DNA from 2 places in the Tenacibaculum sp. IMCC1 genome. Region 1 is predicted to be linked to the other one. Evidence: riboswitches for the same ligand, from Rfam matches in the RefSeq annotation. Region 1 holds a riboswitch; the other holds the start of a gene.
The links. A riboswitch is a leader RNA that binds a small molecule or an ion and turns the genes downstream of it on or off. The one in region 1 is predicted to bind cobalamin.

Region 2: it holds a riboswitch for cobalamin, as region 1 does, so the genes downstream of both, metE (5-methyltetrahydropteroyltriglutamate--homocysteine S-methyltransferase) here and ACXIHB_RS02995 (TonB-dependent receptor plug domain-containing protein) in region 1, are expected to answer to the same signal.

What each region holds. Positions count from the first base shown of each region.
Region 1 covers NZ_CM142818.1:618,102-626,161, reverse strand. The annotation lists gene ACXIHB_RS03005 (bifunctional adenosylcobinamide kinase/adenosylcobinamide-phosphate guanylyltransferase) at 1-398, opposite strand, end outside; gene ACXIHB_RS03000 (ABC transporter substrate-binding protein) at 500-1,438, shown strand; cobalamin riboswitch at 1,448-1,642, shown strand; gene ACXIHB_RS02995 (TonB-dependent receptor plug domain-containing protein) at 1,674-3,554, shown strand; gene ACXIHB_RS02990 (YncE family protein) at 3,559-4,647, shown strand; gene ACXIHB_RS02985 (thiol-disulfide oxidoreductase DCC family protein) at 4,711-5,124, opposite strand; gene ACXIHB_RS02980 (ABC transporter ATP-binding protein) at 5,274-5,978, shown strand; gene ACXIHB_RS02975 (ABC transporter permease) at 5,981-7,210, shown strand; gene ACXIHB_RS02970 (ABC transporter permease) at 7,213-8,060, shown strand, end outside.
Region 2 covers NZ_CM142818.1:1,556,601-1,564,660, reverse strand. The annotation lists gene ACXIHB_RS07275 (tRNA1(Val) (adenine(37)-N6)-methyltransferase) at 1-564, shown strand, start outside; gene ACXIHB_RS07270 (acyl-CoA thioesterase) at 604-1,029, opposite strand; gene metE (5-methyltetrahydropteroyltriglutamate--homocysteine S-methyltransferase) at 1,085-3,409, opposite strand; cobalamin riboswitch at 3,596-3,782, opposite strand; gene ACXIHB_RS07260 (DJ-1/PfpI family protein) at 3,895-4,650, opposite strand; gene ACXIHB_RS07255 (NAD(P)/FAD-dependent oxidoreductase) at 4,658-5,932, opposite strand; gene ACXIHB_RS07250 (Crp/Fnr family transcriptional regulator) at 6,015-6,584, opposite strand; gene ACXIHB_RS07245 (saccharopine dehydrogenase family protein) at 6,696-8,060, opposite strand, start outside.

The sequences.
Region 1 (8,060 bases):
GATTCGGAGTTGGCATGTAATCCCATACCAATTTCATTGGAAATGATGATAATATTGGCATCAATTTCTACCAGTTTATTGATTTCTTCTTTGGCGATTTCTAATGCTTTTTCAATATCATATTTTGTGTCTACAAAGAAGTTCGTTAGCCACAGCGTTACACAATCGATAACCACCGTTTGTTTTTCAGCAATCACGTTGCTTAACCATTTTTCCTCTTCAACAGTGGTCCAGCGTTCATCTCTATCAGCAACATGTCTGTCAACTCGTTGCTGAAAATTGTCATCCCAAATACGAGAAGTGGCTAGGTAAATAGGGGTGTCAGATAAAGATTCGGCTAGCTTTTGAGCATAGCTACTTTTACCTGAGCGTTCACCTCCTGAGATATAATATATCATGAAATCGTATTTTATATTGACACAAAGATTGGAAAGATTTTTAATAAAAAACAAATTAAAATAGAGAACTGTTTATTTTTGCTGAACTAAAACCACGAATTATGACAGTATCTTCTTTTATGCCAGCAGTAACCCAAATGATTTATGACATGGGCTTACAGAACTATTTAAACGGAATTACTTTTGAGTGTCCAGAAGTAGCTTTACAAGAAAAAGAAGTAGCTGTTCGATATAAGTTGGAAGGAAAAGTGTTAACGAGTAAAGAAATAACGGCTATTTTTTCTAAAACCAAGGCAGAAGGAAAGACCTTGTATTATGTGGATGAACCTGTTTTGGAAAGTATCGCACCCGACATTGTTTTTACACAAGATGTATGTGATGTTTGCCAGATAGATACAGAATCTGTGGCAAAATCGGCGTATAAATTGCCTAAGGTTCCAGAATTAATATCTATTACTCCCAATTCCTTAGAAGACGTTTTTGAGAATGCGTTAACTATTGCAAAAGCTATGAAGCAGGAAGCGGTAGGAGAGGCGTATGTGAGTGGATTGAAAAAACGTATTTATGATATTGTGGATGTACAACGTGAACACAGAATCCAGTCGAAAAGTGTGATGTTGTTAGAGTGGGTTGATCCGTTGTTTAACTGTGGGCACTGGATTCCTCATCAAATAGGTTTTGCTGGAGGAATTGATTTGTTATCGCATCCATCAGGAGATAGTATTGTAATTTCTTGGGATAAAATAGTAAAATACGATCCAGAGGTATTGATTATTGCTCCTTGCGGATACGGAATTGATAGAACACTTGAAGACATGAAGTTTTTAGAAGAGAGAGAAGAATGGACGTCTTTAAGAGCGGTAAAAAATAAACAAGTATATATTGCCGACTTTGCCATGTTTACACAATCTTCTGCTGGTACTTTGGTGGAAGGAATTGAATGTTTGGCAAAAATGATTCATCCAGCTTATTATACCCTTCCAGAAAACTTACAAACAAAATTCGCAAATTATCATGATTTGATGGTTGCTAATTTATAAGAATACTATACATTTGCCGTGATTTTTGGTTTTTCTTTAATCATCTGTTAAAGAGAATTAAAAGGGAATTCGGTGCAAAACCGAAGCTGTTCCCGCAACTGTAAGCTATTAAGCTTGTAACAAATACTCAAACCACTGTTTTTTTAATGGGAAGGTATGTTACAAGACGCAAGCCAGGAGACCTGCCAATTATTATAATTTAATTAAAACTTTCGGGATAAAAGTTTAATGTATAATGAAGAAAATAACAATAATATTTATACTGTTTTTTACAACTAATCTTTTTTCTCAAAAAGATACTATAACTGTAAATAAATTAAAAGAGGTAATAGTTAACGGGAAGAGAAATGTAGAAAAAAAACGCATTGCTACAAAAGAATTAAAGATTGGAGTTAAAGAACAAACAAAAAACCCTATCAACTTAACAAACCTTCTACGATATAATAGTCCAATAGCTTTTAGAGATTATGGAAATGGAGGTGTGAGTACCGCTCGTTTTAGAGGAACATCGGCTTCAAATACGTTGGTTTTATGGAATGGTATTCCCATTAATGCTGTAGGAAGCGGACAAACAGATTTTAATTCATTATCTGCAAGCTTGAATGATAATATCATTGTTCAAAGTGGAGGAAATAGTGCTGAATATGGTTCTGGTGCCATTGGTGGTACGGTACACTTGAAAGATGAATTGTTGTTTAAAGAGCATCAAAAATTTCAATTATTTACTTCTTACGGAAGTTACAATACAACGTCTAATTTTTTTAAAAGCTCAGTAGGAACAGATAAGTGGAGTATAAAATTAGCTTCTACGTTTAATTATTCCGATAATGATTACACATATATTGATGAGCGGTATAAAGATGATTATGGAAACCTACTAACTAATGAAAATGGTAATTACAAAAACTACGGAATTAATTTTGTCATAGGTTATAAGTTTAGTCCTGTAAACTCTTTAACATTTTATTCGACTGCTTACTACGGAAATCGTTTGTTTTCTGATGGATTGCCGAACCCGTCTGCTGGAAGTGAACGAAATGAAGATTTTAATCAAAGAAACTTACTACAGTGGAAATATGCATTTTCTTCTCAGTTTAAACAAGAACTAAACTTAGCTTACCTAACGCAGGAATATAGGTATTACGGAAATAAAGACGCTGAAAATTATAGATTTGGTAAATCTAAAACTGCTTTATTAAATCACTCTTTAACTTATAAACCATCTAATGTTTTATCGTTTAATTACAAAACTATGTATGAAAACATTAATGGTGAGAATACAGATATTAATACCAAAAAAAGAAATTCTGTAGCGTTTGTAGGTAGTGTTAAATATCAGCCTATTGAAAAATTAATAACGAATTTACAAGTTAGAAAAGAAATTAATTCAGATTTTAATGTGCCTCTGTCTTTATTCGTAGGAGGAGAATATAGATTAGCTAATCAATTAAACATTCTAGCCAATTTTTCAACAAATTATCGAGTTCCTACTTATAATGAAATGTATTGGCCTATAGTAGGAAACCTAAATTTAATACCTGAAAGCTCAAAACAAGGGGAGTTAGGAGTTTCTTTTAAAAAGAAAAACTTAAACATAACATCTACATTATTTTATATCTATATTAATGATAAAATTCTTTGGTTGCCAACAGGAGGTAGTAATTTATGGAGACCAAGAAACGTAAACGATGTAATAAATAAGGGTGTAGAAACTTTTGTAAGTTATAAGAAAGAGATAGGGGAGCATATTATTGATTTTTCTTCTAACTATACATTTACTTTGGCAGAAAACACAGAAACAAAAAAAACACTTCCTTATGCACCTGGGCATTTGTTAAATTTTAACATCAATTATAATTATAAAAGGTTTAACTTTTTTATACAGAGCTTACATCAAAGTAAGGTATATACTAATGAAACAAACTTAGATTTTTACTCATTAGATCCTGTGAATGTTCAAAATGCAGGAGTAAATTTTAACTTATCCACAAAACAAACAAAGCTTCCAACCATAGGGTTTACGCTAAATAATATATTTAATAAAGTGTATTATTTCTCAAATTTACGTCCTATGCCAGGAACAAATTTTAATATCAATTTAAATTATAAATTTTAAACCAATGAAAATAACAAAACTACTTTTACAGCTTTTTTTAGTAAGTATAGTTCTTACTTCTTGTTCTAGTGAGGACAAAATAGTTGAAGTAATTAGAGACAAGTACGATAATGGTGTTATTGTAAGTGCGGAAGGTGTATTTAAAAACAAAGATGGATCTATTTCTTATGTGAATAAAGAGTTGACTGAATCTCAAAACTTTATCTACGCAGGTAAGAATGGAGCTTTGTTAGGAGGGTTAATTCAATCAATAGCTTTTTCTGAGACAGAAGCTTATATTATTTTAAATGATGTGAATACAATTGTAGTTGTTGATCGATATACTTTTGAAAAAAAGGGGCAAATTACTACAGATTTAAAAAACCCAAGATATATGACTATTGTAAATGGAAAAGGATATGTAACAAATTGGGGTGAAACACAGTGGGGAAATGATATTGATGATGATTATGTAACAGTTATTAACTTAAATACGTTAGAGGTTGATTCTAAAATTGATGTTGAAATAGGTCCAGAACAAATACTAAATAAAGACAATAAGCTGTATATTTCACATAAAGGAGCCTATGGTTCAAATAATATTGTTTCTGTAATAGATTTAAATAATAACAATACTATTTCAACCATAACAGTGGATGATCATCCTGATGAAATGGCTTTTGATACTGCAGGAAATTTAATTGTTTTATCTGAAGGTAAACCAGTTTATAACTCAAGCTGGGAGGTTATTGACAGAACTACGTCTTCTATTTCCTTTATTAATTTATCTAACAATGAGGTTATAAAGAGTATTGATTTTCCAGCAAAAGAGAATGCAAGTTTAATGGCATATGAAAATGGAAAAATACATTATTATAAAGGAAAAGATGAAAAAGTATACTCAATAAATGAAGAAGATACAGCTTTAGCAACAGAAGGAGTTGAAGTAGGAGGAATATATGGAATGAACGTTAAGGATAATAACCTTTACACTGTTAGCTATGAATTTCCAAATTCTGAGCTATCTAACTTAACTGTTTATGATTTAAACACAGAAGCTAAAGTATACAAAACTAAAGTAGGAGTAGGAGCTTCAAAAATTTATTTTAATTAAGTCGTCCCCTAGAAAAGGGAAATATTGCTATGAATAAGCTCACCAATTTGGTGAGCTTGTTTTTTATAAAAACTTTTCTTGTATTTCTTTAGAAGGAACCATACAGGCATCTTTTTTACCAAACCATTTATAGCGATTTTTAGCAATGTAATCGTATACTAAGTTTCTAAAACTCTCTGGAAATATCAAAAAAAATTGCGTTAATTTCCAAACTCCACCAAAAGCATTCATAATTTTTAGCGCAGCTGTAGATTTAATATCATAAGCAACATTTGGCTCGTATAAAATAATAGAATCAACCTTGGAAGTGTCTATCCCTAAATATTGTGTTATTTTTTTTCCTATATCCGATTGAAGAGAAGTAAAAACAAACTGATTTTTAACATCATATTTTATAACTTTTAGCACACTATCGTTGCAAAAATTACAGACACCATCAAATAAAATCACTTTTTTATTACTAGGTAAATTGTTCATATTTAATTTTTTTCAAAAAATTAAGTGTTAACTTGTAACATAAATCAAAATTAAGCGTCTTGTAAGAAAGTAAATAATGATTTAACAATAATTTATTAGTAGATTAGAAGAATTAGTATTTATTTTTTACTTAAAAATTAACTAACACTATGATTCGAATAGAAAATCTTCACAAATCTTATCCTATAGGAAAAGACTCACTTCATGTTTTAAAAGGATTAGATTTACATATAAAAGAAGGCGAATTTGTATCAATTATGGGGTCTTCAGGATCAGGAAAATCTACCTTATTAAATATTGTAGGTTTATTAGATACACATGATGAAGGAAACTATTACTTAAACGGACAGTTGATAGAAAACTTAAATGAAAAGAAAGCTGCAGTATTACGTAATAAGTTTTTAGGATTCGTTTTTCAGTCATTCAATTTGATTTCTTATAAAACAGCTTTAGAAAATGTAGCATTACCATTATACTATAAAGGAGTTGGCAGAAAAGAACGATTAGAAATAGCCTTAGAATATCTTGAAAAAGTAGGGTTAAAAGAATGGGCTAATCACTTACCAAATGAACTTTCTGGAGGTCAAAAGCAACGTGTAGCAATTGCAAGAGCTTTAGCTACCAAGCCAAAAGTTGTATTAGCAGATGAACCAACAGGAGCGTTAGATTCTACAACAACCGATTCGGTAATGGATTTATTAAAAGAAATTAACGATGAAGGTATGACTGTTTTTGTAATTACACACGAAGAAGAAGTAGCAGAACAAACTAATAGAGTTGTTCGGTTAAAAGATGGTGTTATTATTAGCGATGAGTTAACAAAAACAGCAACGAATAAAGCAAAAGCAATTTAATTATGTTTGATTTAGATCGCTGGAGAGAAATATTTCAAAGTATTGGTAAAAATAAGCTGCGTTCGGTTTTATCAGGATTTACGGTAGCTTTTGCAATTTTATTGTTTACACTATTATTTGGAATTGTATCTGGATTACAAAATCAGTTTAAAACAGCTTTTGTAGACGATGCAACCAATGCTATGTTTGTAAGAGTGTGGAAAACCTCTAAGCCTTACAAAGGGTTACAAACAGGAAGAAGAATTCAGTTAAAAAATAAGGATTTTGATTATGTTAAAGATGAATATGAAAACAAGATTCAACATTTAACAGCAAGAATATACAAGAGTGTAAATATAACTTATAAGAACAATCAAAATAATTATCAATTACGAGCTGTACACCCAGATCATCAATTTTTAGAAAAAACAATTATTGATGAAGGAAGGTATATTAACGAGTTAGATTTAAAAAATAATGCAAAGGTTATTATTATTGGTCGTCTTGTTAAACAAGATTTATTTGGAGAAAAACCAGCTTTAGGAAAAAGAGTAAATGTTGATGGTATTTCATATAAAGTAGTCGGAATATTTTCAGATAAAGGAGGAGATAATGAAGAACGATTAACCTACATGCCTGTAACAACAGCACAAAAACTATACGGAAATAACGATTATATCAGTCAAATTAATATAGGGTATAATCCAGATTTAAATTTAGATCAGGCTATTACGTTTGGTAATCGACTAGAAAGAGATTTACGTAAAAAGTTAGACATTCACCCTGATGACCAAAGTGCTTTATCCGTAAGAAATATGGCAGAAGCAAACAAAGGAATCAACCAATTTATGTTTGCGTTGTACTTTATTGTCATATTTGTAGGCTCTGGAACTTTAATAGCAGGAATTATTGGTATTAGTAATATTATGATTTTTGTTATTAAAGAGCGTACAAAAGAATTCGGAATTCGTAAGGCTTTAGGAGCAAAACCTGCATCAATTATTGGTATGGTAATTCAAGAGTCTATTTTAATAACAACCATAGCAGGGTACTTAGGTTTAAGTTTAGGAACCTATATTTTAAGTGCTATTGGAGATAGTTTAGAAAAATACTTTATAAAAGACCCAAGTGTAAGTCCGGGAATTGTAATAGGAGCTACTATTATTTTAATCTTATCAGGATTAATAGCAGGGTATTTACCAGCAAAAAAGGCAGCACAAATTAAACCAATTGTAGCACTAAGAGCAGACTAATTATGAAGTTTTTATTTGATTCAGACACTTGGCAAGAAATTTACGGAAGTATTCGTAAAAATAAATTAAGAACAGGTATTACCATTGTAGGGGTACTATGGGGAATTTTCATATTAGTAGTCTTATTAGGAGCTGCTCGTGGTATGGAAAATAACTTTAAAAGAATTTTTGGAGATTTTGCTACCAACAGTGTTTTTTTATGGACACAGAGAACAGACATGCCTTTTAAAGGGTTTCAAAAAGGAAGAAGATTTGATTTAACATTTAAAGATATTGAAGTTCTTGAAAAAGAATATAGTAATGAAATAAAGTTATTGGCGCCTAGAAATCAAACTAATGGTACTGTTGTTAAAGATTTTAAATCAGGTGATTTTCAGGTTAGTGGAGATTATCCCGTTTTAGATCGTGTACAAAAGAAAGATTTGATCTATGGAAGATTTCTCAATCAGAATGATATAAAGAACAACTCTAAAGTTTGTGTTATTTCGGAAGATATGTACAAACAACTCTTTGATAAAAAAGAAGTACCTATTGGGCAGTATGTAAAAATTAGTAACGTTAATTACAAAGTTGTAGGTGTATATAAACCTTCAAATACTATAGATATTGATGGAGATACAGCTTACATTCCATTTACAACCTTTCAAAAAGTATACAACACATCTAATAAAGTAGATTGGATGATGATTACAGCTAATGAAGGAGTAGATATCAAGCAGATGGAAAAAGATATTTTGTTAACCTTAAAAAACTTGCATAAAGTACACCCAGAAGATAAAAGAGCTTTTGGAAGTGTAAATTTAGGAGACCAAATAGATAAATTAATGGGCTTTTTAACAGGAATGCAGTT
Region 2 (8,060 bases), 940 kb from region 1:
ATGTTAGCACAACGAAGTGATGCGATGACTATTGATGCAGTTGAGATTGATACAAACGCTTATGAGCAAACGGTTGAGAATTTTGAGCAGTCTGATTGGGGAGATAGACTCTTTTGTTACAATGCTTCTTTTGTGGAATTTGCAGAAGAAATGTCTGAAGATGAAGAAGAGTATGATATAATTGTATCCAATCCTCCATTTTATACTGATAACTACGAAACAGAGGATGTAGCGCGAAACAAAGCGCGCTTTACGAGTTCATTATCTTTTGAAGAGCTATTGAAAGGAGTGAGTGAAATATTGTCCGAGTATGGGAAGTTTTCAACTATTATACCATTTAAAGAAGAAGAAAATTTTATAGAACTAGCTAAAAATCATAATTTATACCTACACAGAGTTTGTCGAGTAAAAGGAGCTCCTACTACTGAAATCAAACGTAGTTTATTAGAAATGTCCTTTGTAGAGACTACAATCCAAGAAGAAGAGTTGATAATAGAAACAAAAAGGCACCAGTACACTGATGCCTATATTAACCTTACGAAAGATTTTTATTTGAAGATGTAATCTTTTGTGAGGTTGTATTTTCAAAATTTCTGTTTAGTTTTAGTTATGTTCTTGTGAGTAATGTAGTTCTTTAGTGCCAGTTTTTATGACAGCAATAGGGGTTTTATTTTCATCAATAGCAACAAAGGTGAATTCACCTTCAATGGCTTTTTCTCTATGTTGAGAGTACATCTGTTCAGTAAAAATTTTAACAGTAACTTTTAAACTTTTGTTACCTATATAACTTACTTTTCCTACTAATTCAATAATAGTTCCAGCAGGGATAGGCTTTTTAAAATCAATTTTATCACTACTTACGGTTACAACTTTTTGCCTGCAGAATCGTGTTGCTGTAATAAAAGCAACTTCGTCCATTAGTTGCATAGCGGTTCCTCCAAAAAGGGTGTCATAATGATTGGTTGTATTTGGAAATACGGCTTTGAAAATACGTGTTTCCGACTTTGTTATTTTTTCTTCTGTGGTCATTTTATATATGTTAGTATAATTAGTGCCTGAAATATTCTTTTCAGGCACTTTATTATTAATTTACAGTTTCTAAGGTGTTAGCATTATAGCTTAAAGAGGCTTCTTTTGAAGCTGAAACCATAGCTATTAAAGCTTTTTCAGTTTCATCCCAATGTCTAGTTTTAAGACCACAATCAGGATTTACCCAAAGACGAGAAGCTGGAATAACTTTTTGTGCTTTTTGTAGTAATTCAACCATTTCTTCTTTTGAAGGAACTCTTGGTGAGTGGATGTCATAAACCCCAGGTCCAATTTCATTCGGATATTTGAAATCTGCAAAAGCGTTTAACAACTCCATTTGAGAGCGAGAACATTCAATAGTAATTACATCGGCATCCATCTCAGCAATGCTTTGAATAATGTCGTTAAACTCTGAATAACACATATGTGTATGTATTTGTGTAGCGTCATTTACACCACAAGAAGAAATTTTAAAAGCTTCAATAGCCCATTTTAGATAATCATTCCACCCTGATTTTCGTAATGGTAAACCTTCTCTTATAGCAGGCTCATCAATTTGAATAATTCTAATACCAGCATTTTCTAGGTCTCTAACTTCATCACGTATAGCCAGTGCAATTTGTTGGCAAGTAATGCTTCGAGGTTGATCGTCACGCACAAACGACCATTGTAAAATAGTAACAGGGCCTGTAAGCATTCCTTTAACCCATTTGTCAGTTAAAGATTGTGCGTATTGTGACCAATAAACAGTCATTGGGTGTGGTCTGTATACATCCCCATAAATAATAGGAGGTTTTACACAACGACTACCATAACTTTGAACCCAACCTTTTTTAGTAAATGTAACTCCAGCAAGTTGTTCACCAAAATACTCTACCATATCGTTTCGCTCATACTCACCATGAACTAATACATCTAACCCTATTTTTTCTTGCCATTGAATGGTTTTTTGAGTTTCTTCTTTTAGCAAATACTTGTAATCTTCACTACTTAAGATACCTTTTTTAAATTGAGCTCTCCAGCTTCTTACTTCTTTAGTTTGAGGGAAGGAACCAATGGTTGTAGTAGGGAATAGCGGTAAATTCAATACTTTTTCTTGTGCTTCTTTACGAATTAAAAAACTATTTTTTCTTCTAGAATCTGTTTCGTTAATGGAATCAACACGTAGTTTTACATCGTTATGATGGATTAATGCTGAAGATTTTCTATTGGCAATAGCTTTTTTATTTTCTTCATAAGCATTTAAAATATTTTCATCACTAGTGTTTTCAGATAACTCTTTTAATAAGCTTACTTCGGTAAGTTTTTGTTTAGCAAAAGAAAGCCATTGTTTAATGTCAGTGTCAAGAGAGATCTCTAAATCTAAATCACAAGGAGAATGCAACAAAGAACAAGAAGAAGCAATAAAGGTTTTTTCAGAACCTAACTTATCAGTGACTTTTTTTATTAGCTGTAATGACTTTTCAAAGTCATTTTTCCAAATGTTTCTTCCATCTACAACACCTAACGATAAGATTCTATTTTTAGGAAGAGTGTTCAATACATCATCTAGCTGTTCTTCGCAACGAACTAAGTCGATATGCAATGCGTCTATAAGAAGTGTATTAGCTAAAGAAAGATTATCTTTTAAACCTTCAAAATAAGTAGTAACTATAAACTTTAGTTTAGGAAACTTTTTTCTAATCTCATTATAGATAAATTGATAGGTTTCTTTGGCTTTTTCACTCAAATCTAATGCTAAAAAAGGTTCGTCAAACTGAATCCATTCTGCACCTTGTGTTTGAAGTTCTTGGAGAATTTCAATATACACAGGGAGTAGTTTTGGGGCTAAATCTAATTTATCAAAACCTTCTTCTTTTTCTTTACCTAAAAGAAGGTAGCTAACCAAACCAATAATTACAGGCTTAGCATTAATCCCTGCTTGTTTAGCTCCGACAAACTCATTAACAATTTTGTTAGAAAATAGTTTGAATTCCTGATTTTTATAAAATTCAGGAACGATATAATGGTAATTGGTGTCAAACCATTTAGTCATTTCCATAGCAGTGATATCAAGATCATCTTTTTGATATCCTCTTGCCATAGCAAAGTAAAGGTCAAGTTCAGAATTTGAAGTTTTTAACATTACTTCATTGTAACGTTTAGGAATAGCTCCAACAGTAAGCGTCATGTCTAACACCTGATCATAATAAGAAAAATCATTACAAGGAATAAGGTCTATGCCTGCTTCTTGTTGTGTTTTCCAATTTTGTTGACAGATATTTCTTCCTGTTTCAAGAAGTTCCTGTAAACTAGTTTTGCCTGACCAATATTGCTCGCAGGCTTTTTTGAGTTCTCTGTTGCTACCAATACGCGGATAGCCAAGAATGTGCGTTTGCATTTTCTTTTAAACTTTTATAATTAAACATTAATTTTAAAAGCTCTTTTAGATGCTTCGAAATGCTAAAAACGATAAGATGTTTGAGGAAAAATAATGACATACCAAAAAAGCACAGCATTTCATAAAGAAAGTGTGCGTTAAAAATATATCATCGGTATGACCCAAAAGCTTCAAATCGCGAAAGCATTGTCAATATCCGAATAGGCAGGTCTCCTGACTTATAACAGCTTTTATCATCCTTCCCGCTTTTGGCAGTGGATATACTAGGATAAAAACTTTTGGTGTGTTACTTACAGTTGCGCGACAGTTCGTGATTTGCACACGATTCCCTATTAATCTACAGTTAAGTAAAACCTTTTCGGTTGATGAAGTATGTAAAGAACTTATCGGGGTAAATGTATGTATTATTTTTTTAGAACTGGTAATAAAAAAAAGCACCAATAAATTGATGCTTATATTTGAAAAAGAAAATTTATAATTAATGTTTATTTTTTCCAGTTTTTAAGTTGATCCAAGTATAGATAGCTTTCAACAAATTTTCTATGTTCAGTATTTGTCATAATTTCGAGAAGTTCTAACGCTGAAATATAACTTGCTAAATTTCCGTTTGAAGATAAAAACTTACCGTCTTTAACAAAAGTCACCAAGCTGTCGTTTTGCACTTTTAAATTTGGGTAGTCTTTTTGTAGTTGCTCACCGCCGCCAATCCATGTTACAATTTTATGACCATCTGCTATACCAGATTTACCAATTAAATTAGCTCCAGCACAATTACTAACAGTGTATTGGGTTTCTTGATTTTTTGTTTTTATAAAATCTACAACTTTATTATTATGTACTTGTGCATACATGTCGTAAGCACTTGGTACAAACAAAGCCGTTAGTTTAGGACAGTTTTCAAAAGTATAGTCAGGAACAAAATGCATTCCTTCTTCAGTAGTAATGGGTTTAGCTGTTTCAGCAATAGCTACTACATTAAAAAGTTGTTTGCCATCTTTATCTGCTTTTCCAAATACATCTGACGTTGCTATAACTTCTCCTTGTAAAACCCCATTAAACATTAAAAGTCCAATAGTTGGTAAATTAGGATTAAATGGTTTTAGGTGTTTAGTTAGTGTGTCAGATGGAGATACAACTTGTTCAACTTCTTCTGTTTTTTTATTGGTTTTCGATTTTTCTGAATTACAACCAACAGTAATAATTGTAAAAAGTAGTATTACTACAATGCTTAAATTTTTCATGCGTATTTTATTTAGTATCTCTTTGAGTAGGTTTAATAATCATTCTAAAATATTGGTCTTTGTATATGTAATAGCCTAACCAGTTGTATAGAGTTCTTACTTTGTTTTTGAAGTTTACAAGCCCCATAATATGTACAAAAATCCAAATTAACCATGCAACAAAACCTTTTAATGATTGTTTTTGTCCTGGGAAATCTAATACAGCCTTATTTCTTCCAATAATAGCTAATGAACCTTTATCATTATATTGAAAAGTTTTCCAGTTTGTATCTTTTCTAGAAAGGTTTTTAGCTAAGTTTCTAGCTTGTTGTAATGCAGGTTGTGCTAATTGAGGATGTCCTTTAGGATAGCTTTCATCTCCTAAAATCAAAGCACAGTCACCTAAAGCATAAATATTATCATATGAATGTACTAGATTGAACTGATTTGTTTTTAACCTTCTACCAGCACCAAAGCTTTCTTTTGAAAAACCATCAAATGTTTTAGCAGATACACCGGCAGCCCATATAAGGTTTTTAGTATGTATTTCTTCTCCGTTTGATAAATATACAGTTTCACCATCAAAATCATTAACCATGGTGTTCATCGTTAATGTTACTCCGAGTTCACTTAACTTTTTAGAGGTATATTTTTGTGCTCTTTTAGACATTGGAGCTAATACAGAGCTTTGACCATCAATAAGATGAATTTCTCCAAAATCATTTTTATCTAACTCTGGATAATCTTTTATGATAATTGAAGTTTTAATTTCAGATAAAATACCAGAAAGTTCAACCCCAGTAGGACCAGCACCAGCGATAACAAAAGTTAAACACTTCTTTCTTTCTTCAGGATTGTGAATTCTAGTAGCACGGTCAAATCGAGTTAAAATAACATTTCTAAGTGACAAGGCGTCACTAATAGTTTTCATTGGTAAACTGTACTTTTCAATGTTTTTGTTTCCGAAAAAATTACTTTCTGTACCAGTAGCCATTACTAAGATATCATATGCTATTTCTCCATTACTTACCACTATTTTATTTTCTTCTGGAACAACTTTTTCAAGAGTACCCAGACGGAAACGAGCATTTTTAAATTTTCTTAAAATTTTTCTGAATGGATAACTAATTGCAGAAGGTTCCATAAAACCTGTGGATACTTGGTAGATTAAAGGAGGAAAGAAATTATAGTTATTACTATCTACTAAAATAATTTGATAATTTTCAGAATTTCCTAACCCTTTTATAAGTTCTAACCCAGCAAAACCGCCGCCAACAACGACAATTTTTTTCATGTTTTTCATAATGCTATTATGCCCTTAAATTAATATAAATGCAAAGGTAGTTAAGTATGTTTTAGTAAAAAATAAACTAACTTAAGAATAACTATTTTCTTTTAATTTCACTTAAATATTCAGGAGTTAATCCTAAAAAACTAGCTAATAAATATTGAGGTACTCGTTGTACAAAATCAGGGAAGTCTTTTCTAAATCTAAAAAAGATATCTTCTTTAGAGTAACTGTTAATGTATTTTAAACGCATTAAAGCAGCTCCGTATGCGGTTTCATATATACTTCTAAAATATTTTTCTAATAAGGGAAACTTATTTAATAACTCGTTATATTTTGAAAAGGAGATTGACAAAATTTCAGAGTTTTCAACTGTTTCTATGGTAAAGTTAGCATGTTTTTGGTTCTGAAAAGCTAAAAAGTCAGTTAACCACCAATTTTCTAGAGCAAACTGTGTAGTTTTTTTGTAGCCCAAACTATCAATAAAATATAAATGTAAGCAACCTTTGGTAACAAAAAATAGTTTATTACAACGTTTATTTGTGAGTAATAAAATTTCTTTTTTTTTATAGGATTGACAATCAAAAAAAGAAAGTATTTCCGTTAATTTTTCTTCAGAAAGATTTGTGTAATTTTTAATATGATTTTTTAAAATGCTTTTACCCATATCTTAGTTTAGTATTTAAAGGTAAAAATACCAACTTTATAGAGATTCCTTTTATTTTTAAAAGAAAAAGGCACCAAATAAATTGATGCCTTGTGTTCGTTTTGGAAGACTTTATCCTTTTATACTCTCAGGGTTATAGCCTAAATACGGAACTTCTTTTTCAACAAAAGTAATTCCGTAATCTTCTAATTCTTTTAAAATTGGTTCGTACACCTCTTTGTTAATCGGTAATTGAACTCCAGGAGTTGTGATGTCACCGTTTAAAATACGTACCGTAGCCATAGCTACAGGTAAGCCAACAGTTTTTGCCATAGCAGTATAGGTTTGATCATCACCTTTAATAACCATGCTACTTTCTATTTGATGATTTTCCTCCTTGTATTGATACCCAAAAATATGATGCATTACAATCATATCTTTATCCTCAGCTTCAAGAGTCCAAGAATCCATCAATATTTTTTGTAAAATTTCAGCAGGGGTAGCGTTTTTCAAGCCTACTTTTTTGTTCGGATTGAAGATGTCTAACTCTACAAATTTATCCCACATTAAATCATCTTGATCAATCTTTGCATACGAACGGAATTTTAATTCAACAGAATCTGAAGGAGAATAGGCTAAGAAAAGATTTGTAAAATCACGATAGCTCATGTTTTCAGAATCTTCAATAGTGTATGTATCATCAGTCATTCCTAACTGGACAAAAACATTCCAAGCACGAGAAAAACCAACTTTACGAATAGTTCCACGATACATGGTTTTAATATCTTCTAAACCATAAATACTTCTATACTTTAAAGAATCACGGTTTGCATACGCTTCAAATCTTCCACTGCCATTAATAGTTAAAAATTCAGTTCTTCTAAATAATTTTTGATATGGAATATACTTATAGGTTCCTTCTTGAATAAACATTGAAGCTCCACCTTGACCAGCTAATACTACATTTCTTGGGTTCCAAGTAAATTTATAATTCCATAAGTTGGTATCGCTTTCAGGAGCTACTAATCCACCACAAAAAGATTCAAATAATAGCATTTTTCCTCCTTGTTCTTTTATACGATCAATAACTTGCATAGCACTCATGTGGTCAATTCCTGGATCCAGACCAATTTCGTTCATAAATACTAAACCTTTAGCTTTAGCTTCTTCATCTAAAGCTTTCATTTCATCAGAAATATAAGACGCAGTAACCATGTGTTTTCCATAAGTAATACAATCTTTAGCTACTTCAATATGAAAACGAGCAGGTAACATTGAAATAACAATGTCAGCTTTTTGAATTGCATTTGAGCGCTCTTCAGCATTAAAAACATCTAGCTGTATTGCTGTAGCACTTGAATGATTGTGAATTTTAGATTGAGCGCTTTCTAACGAAACATCACCAATAGTTATATGTAGGTTTTCTTGTGAAGATTTATCCAATAAATATTTTATAAGTGAAGAGCTCGATCTACCAGCACCAATAATCAATATGTT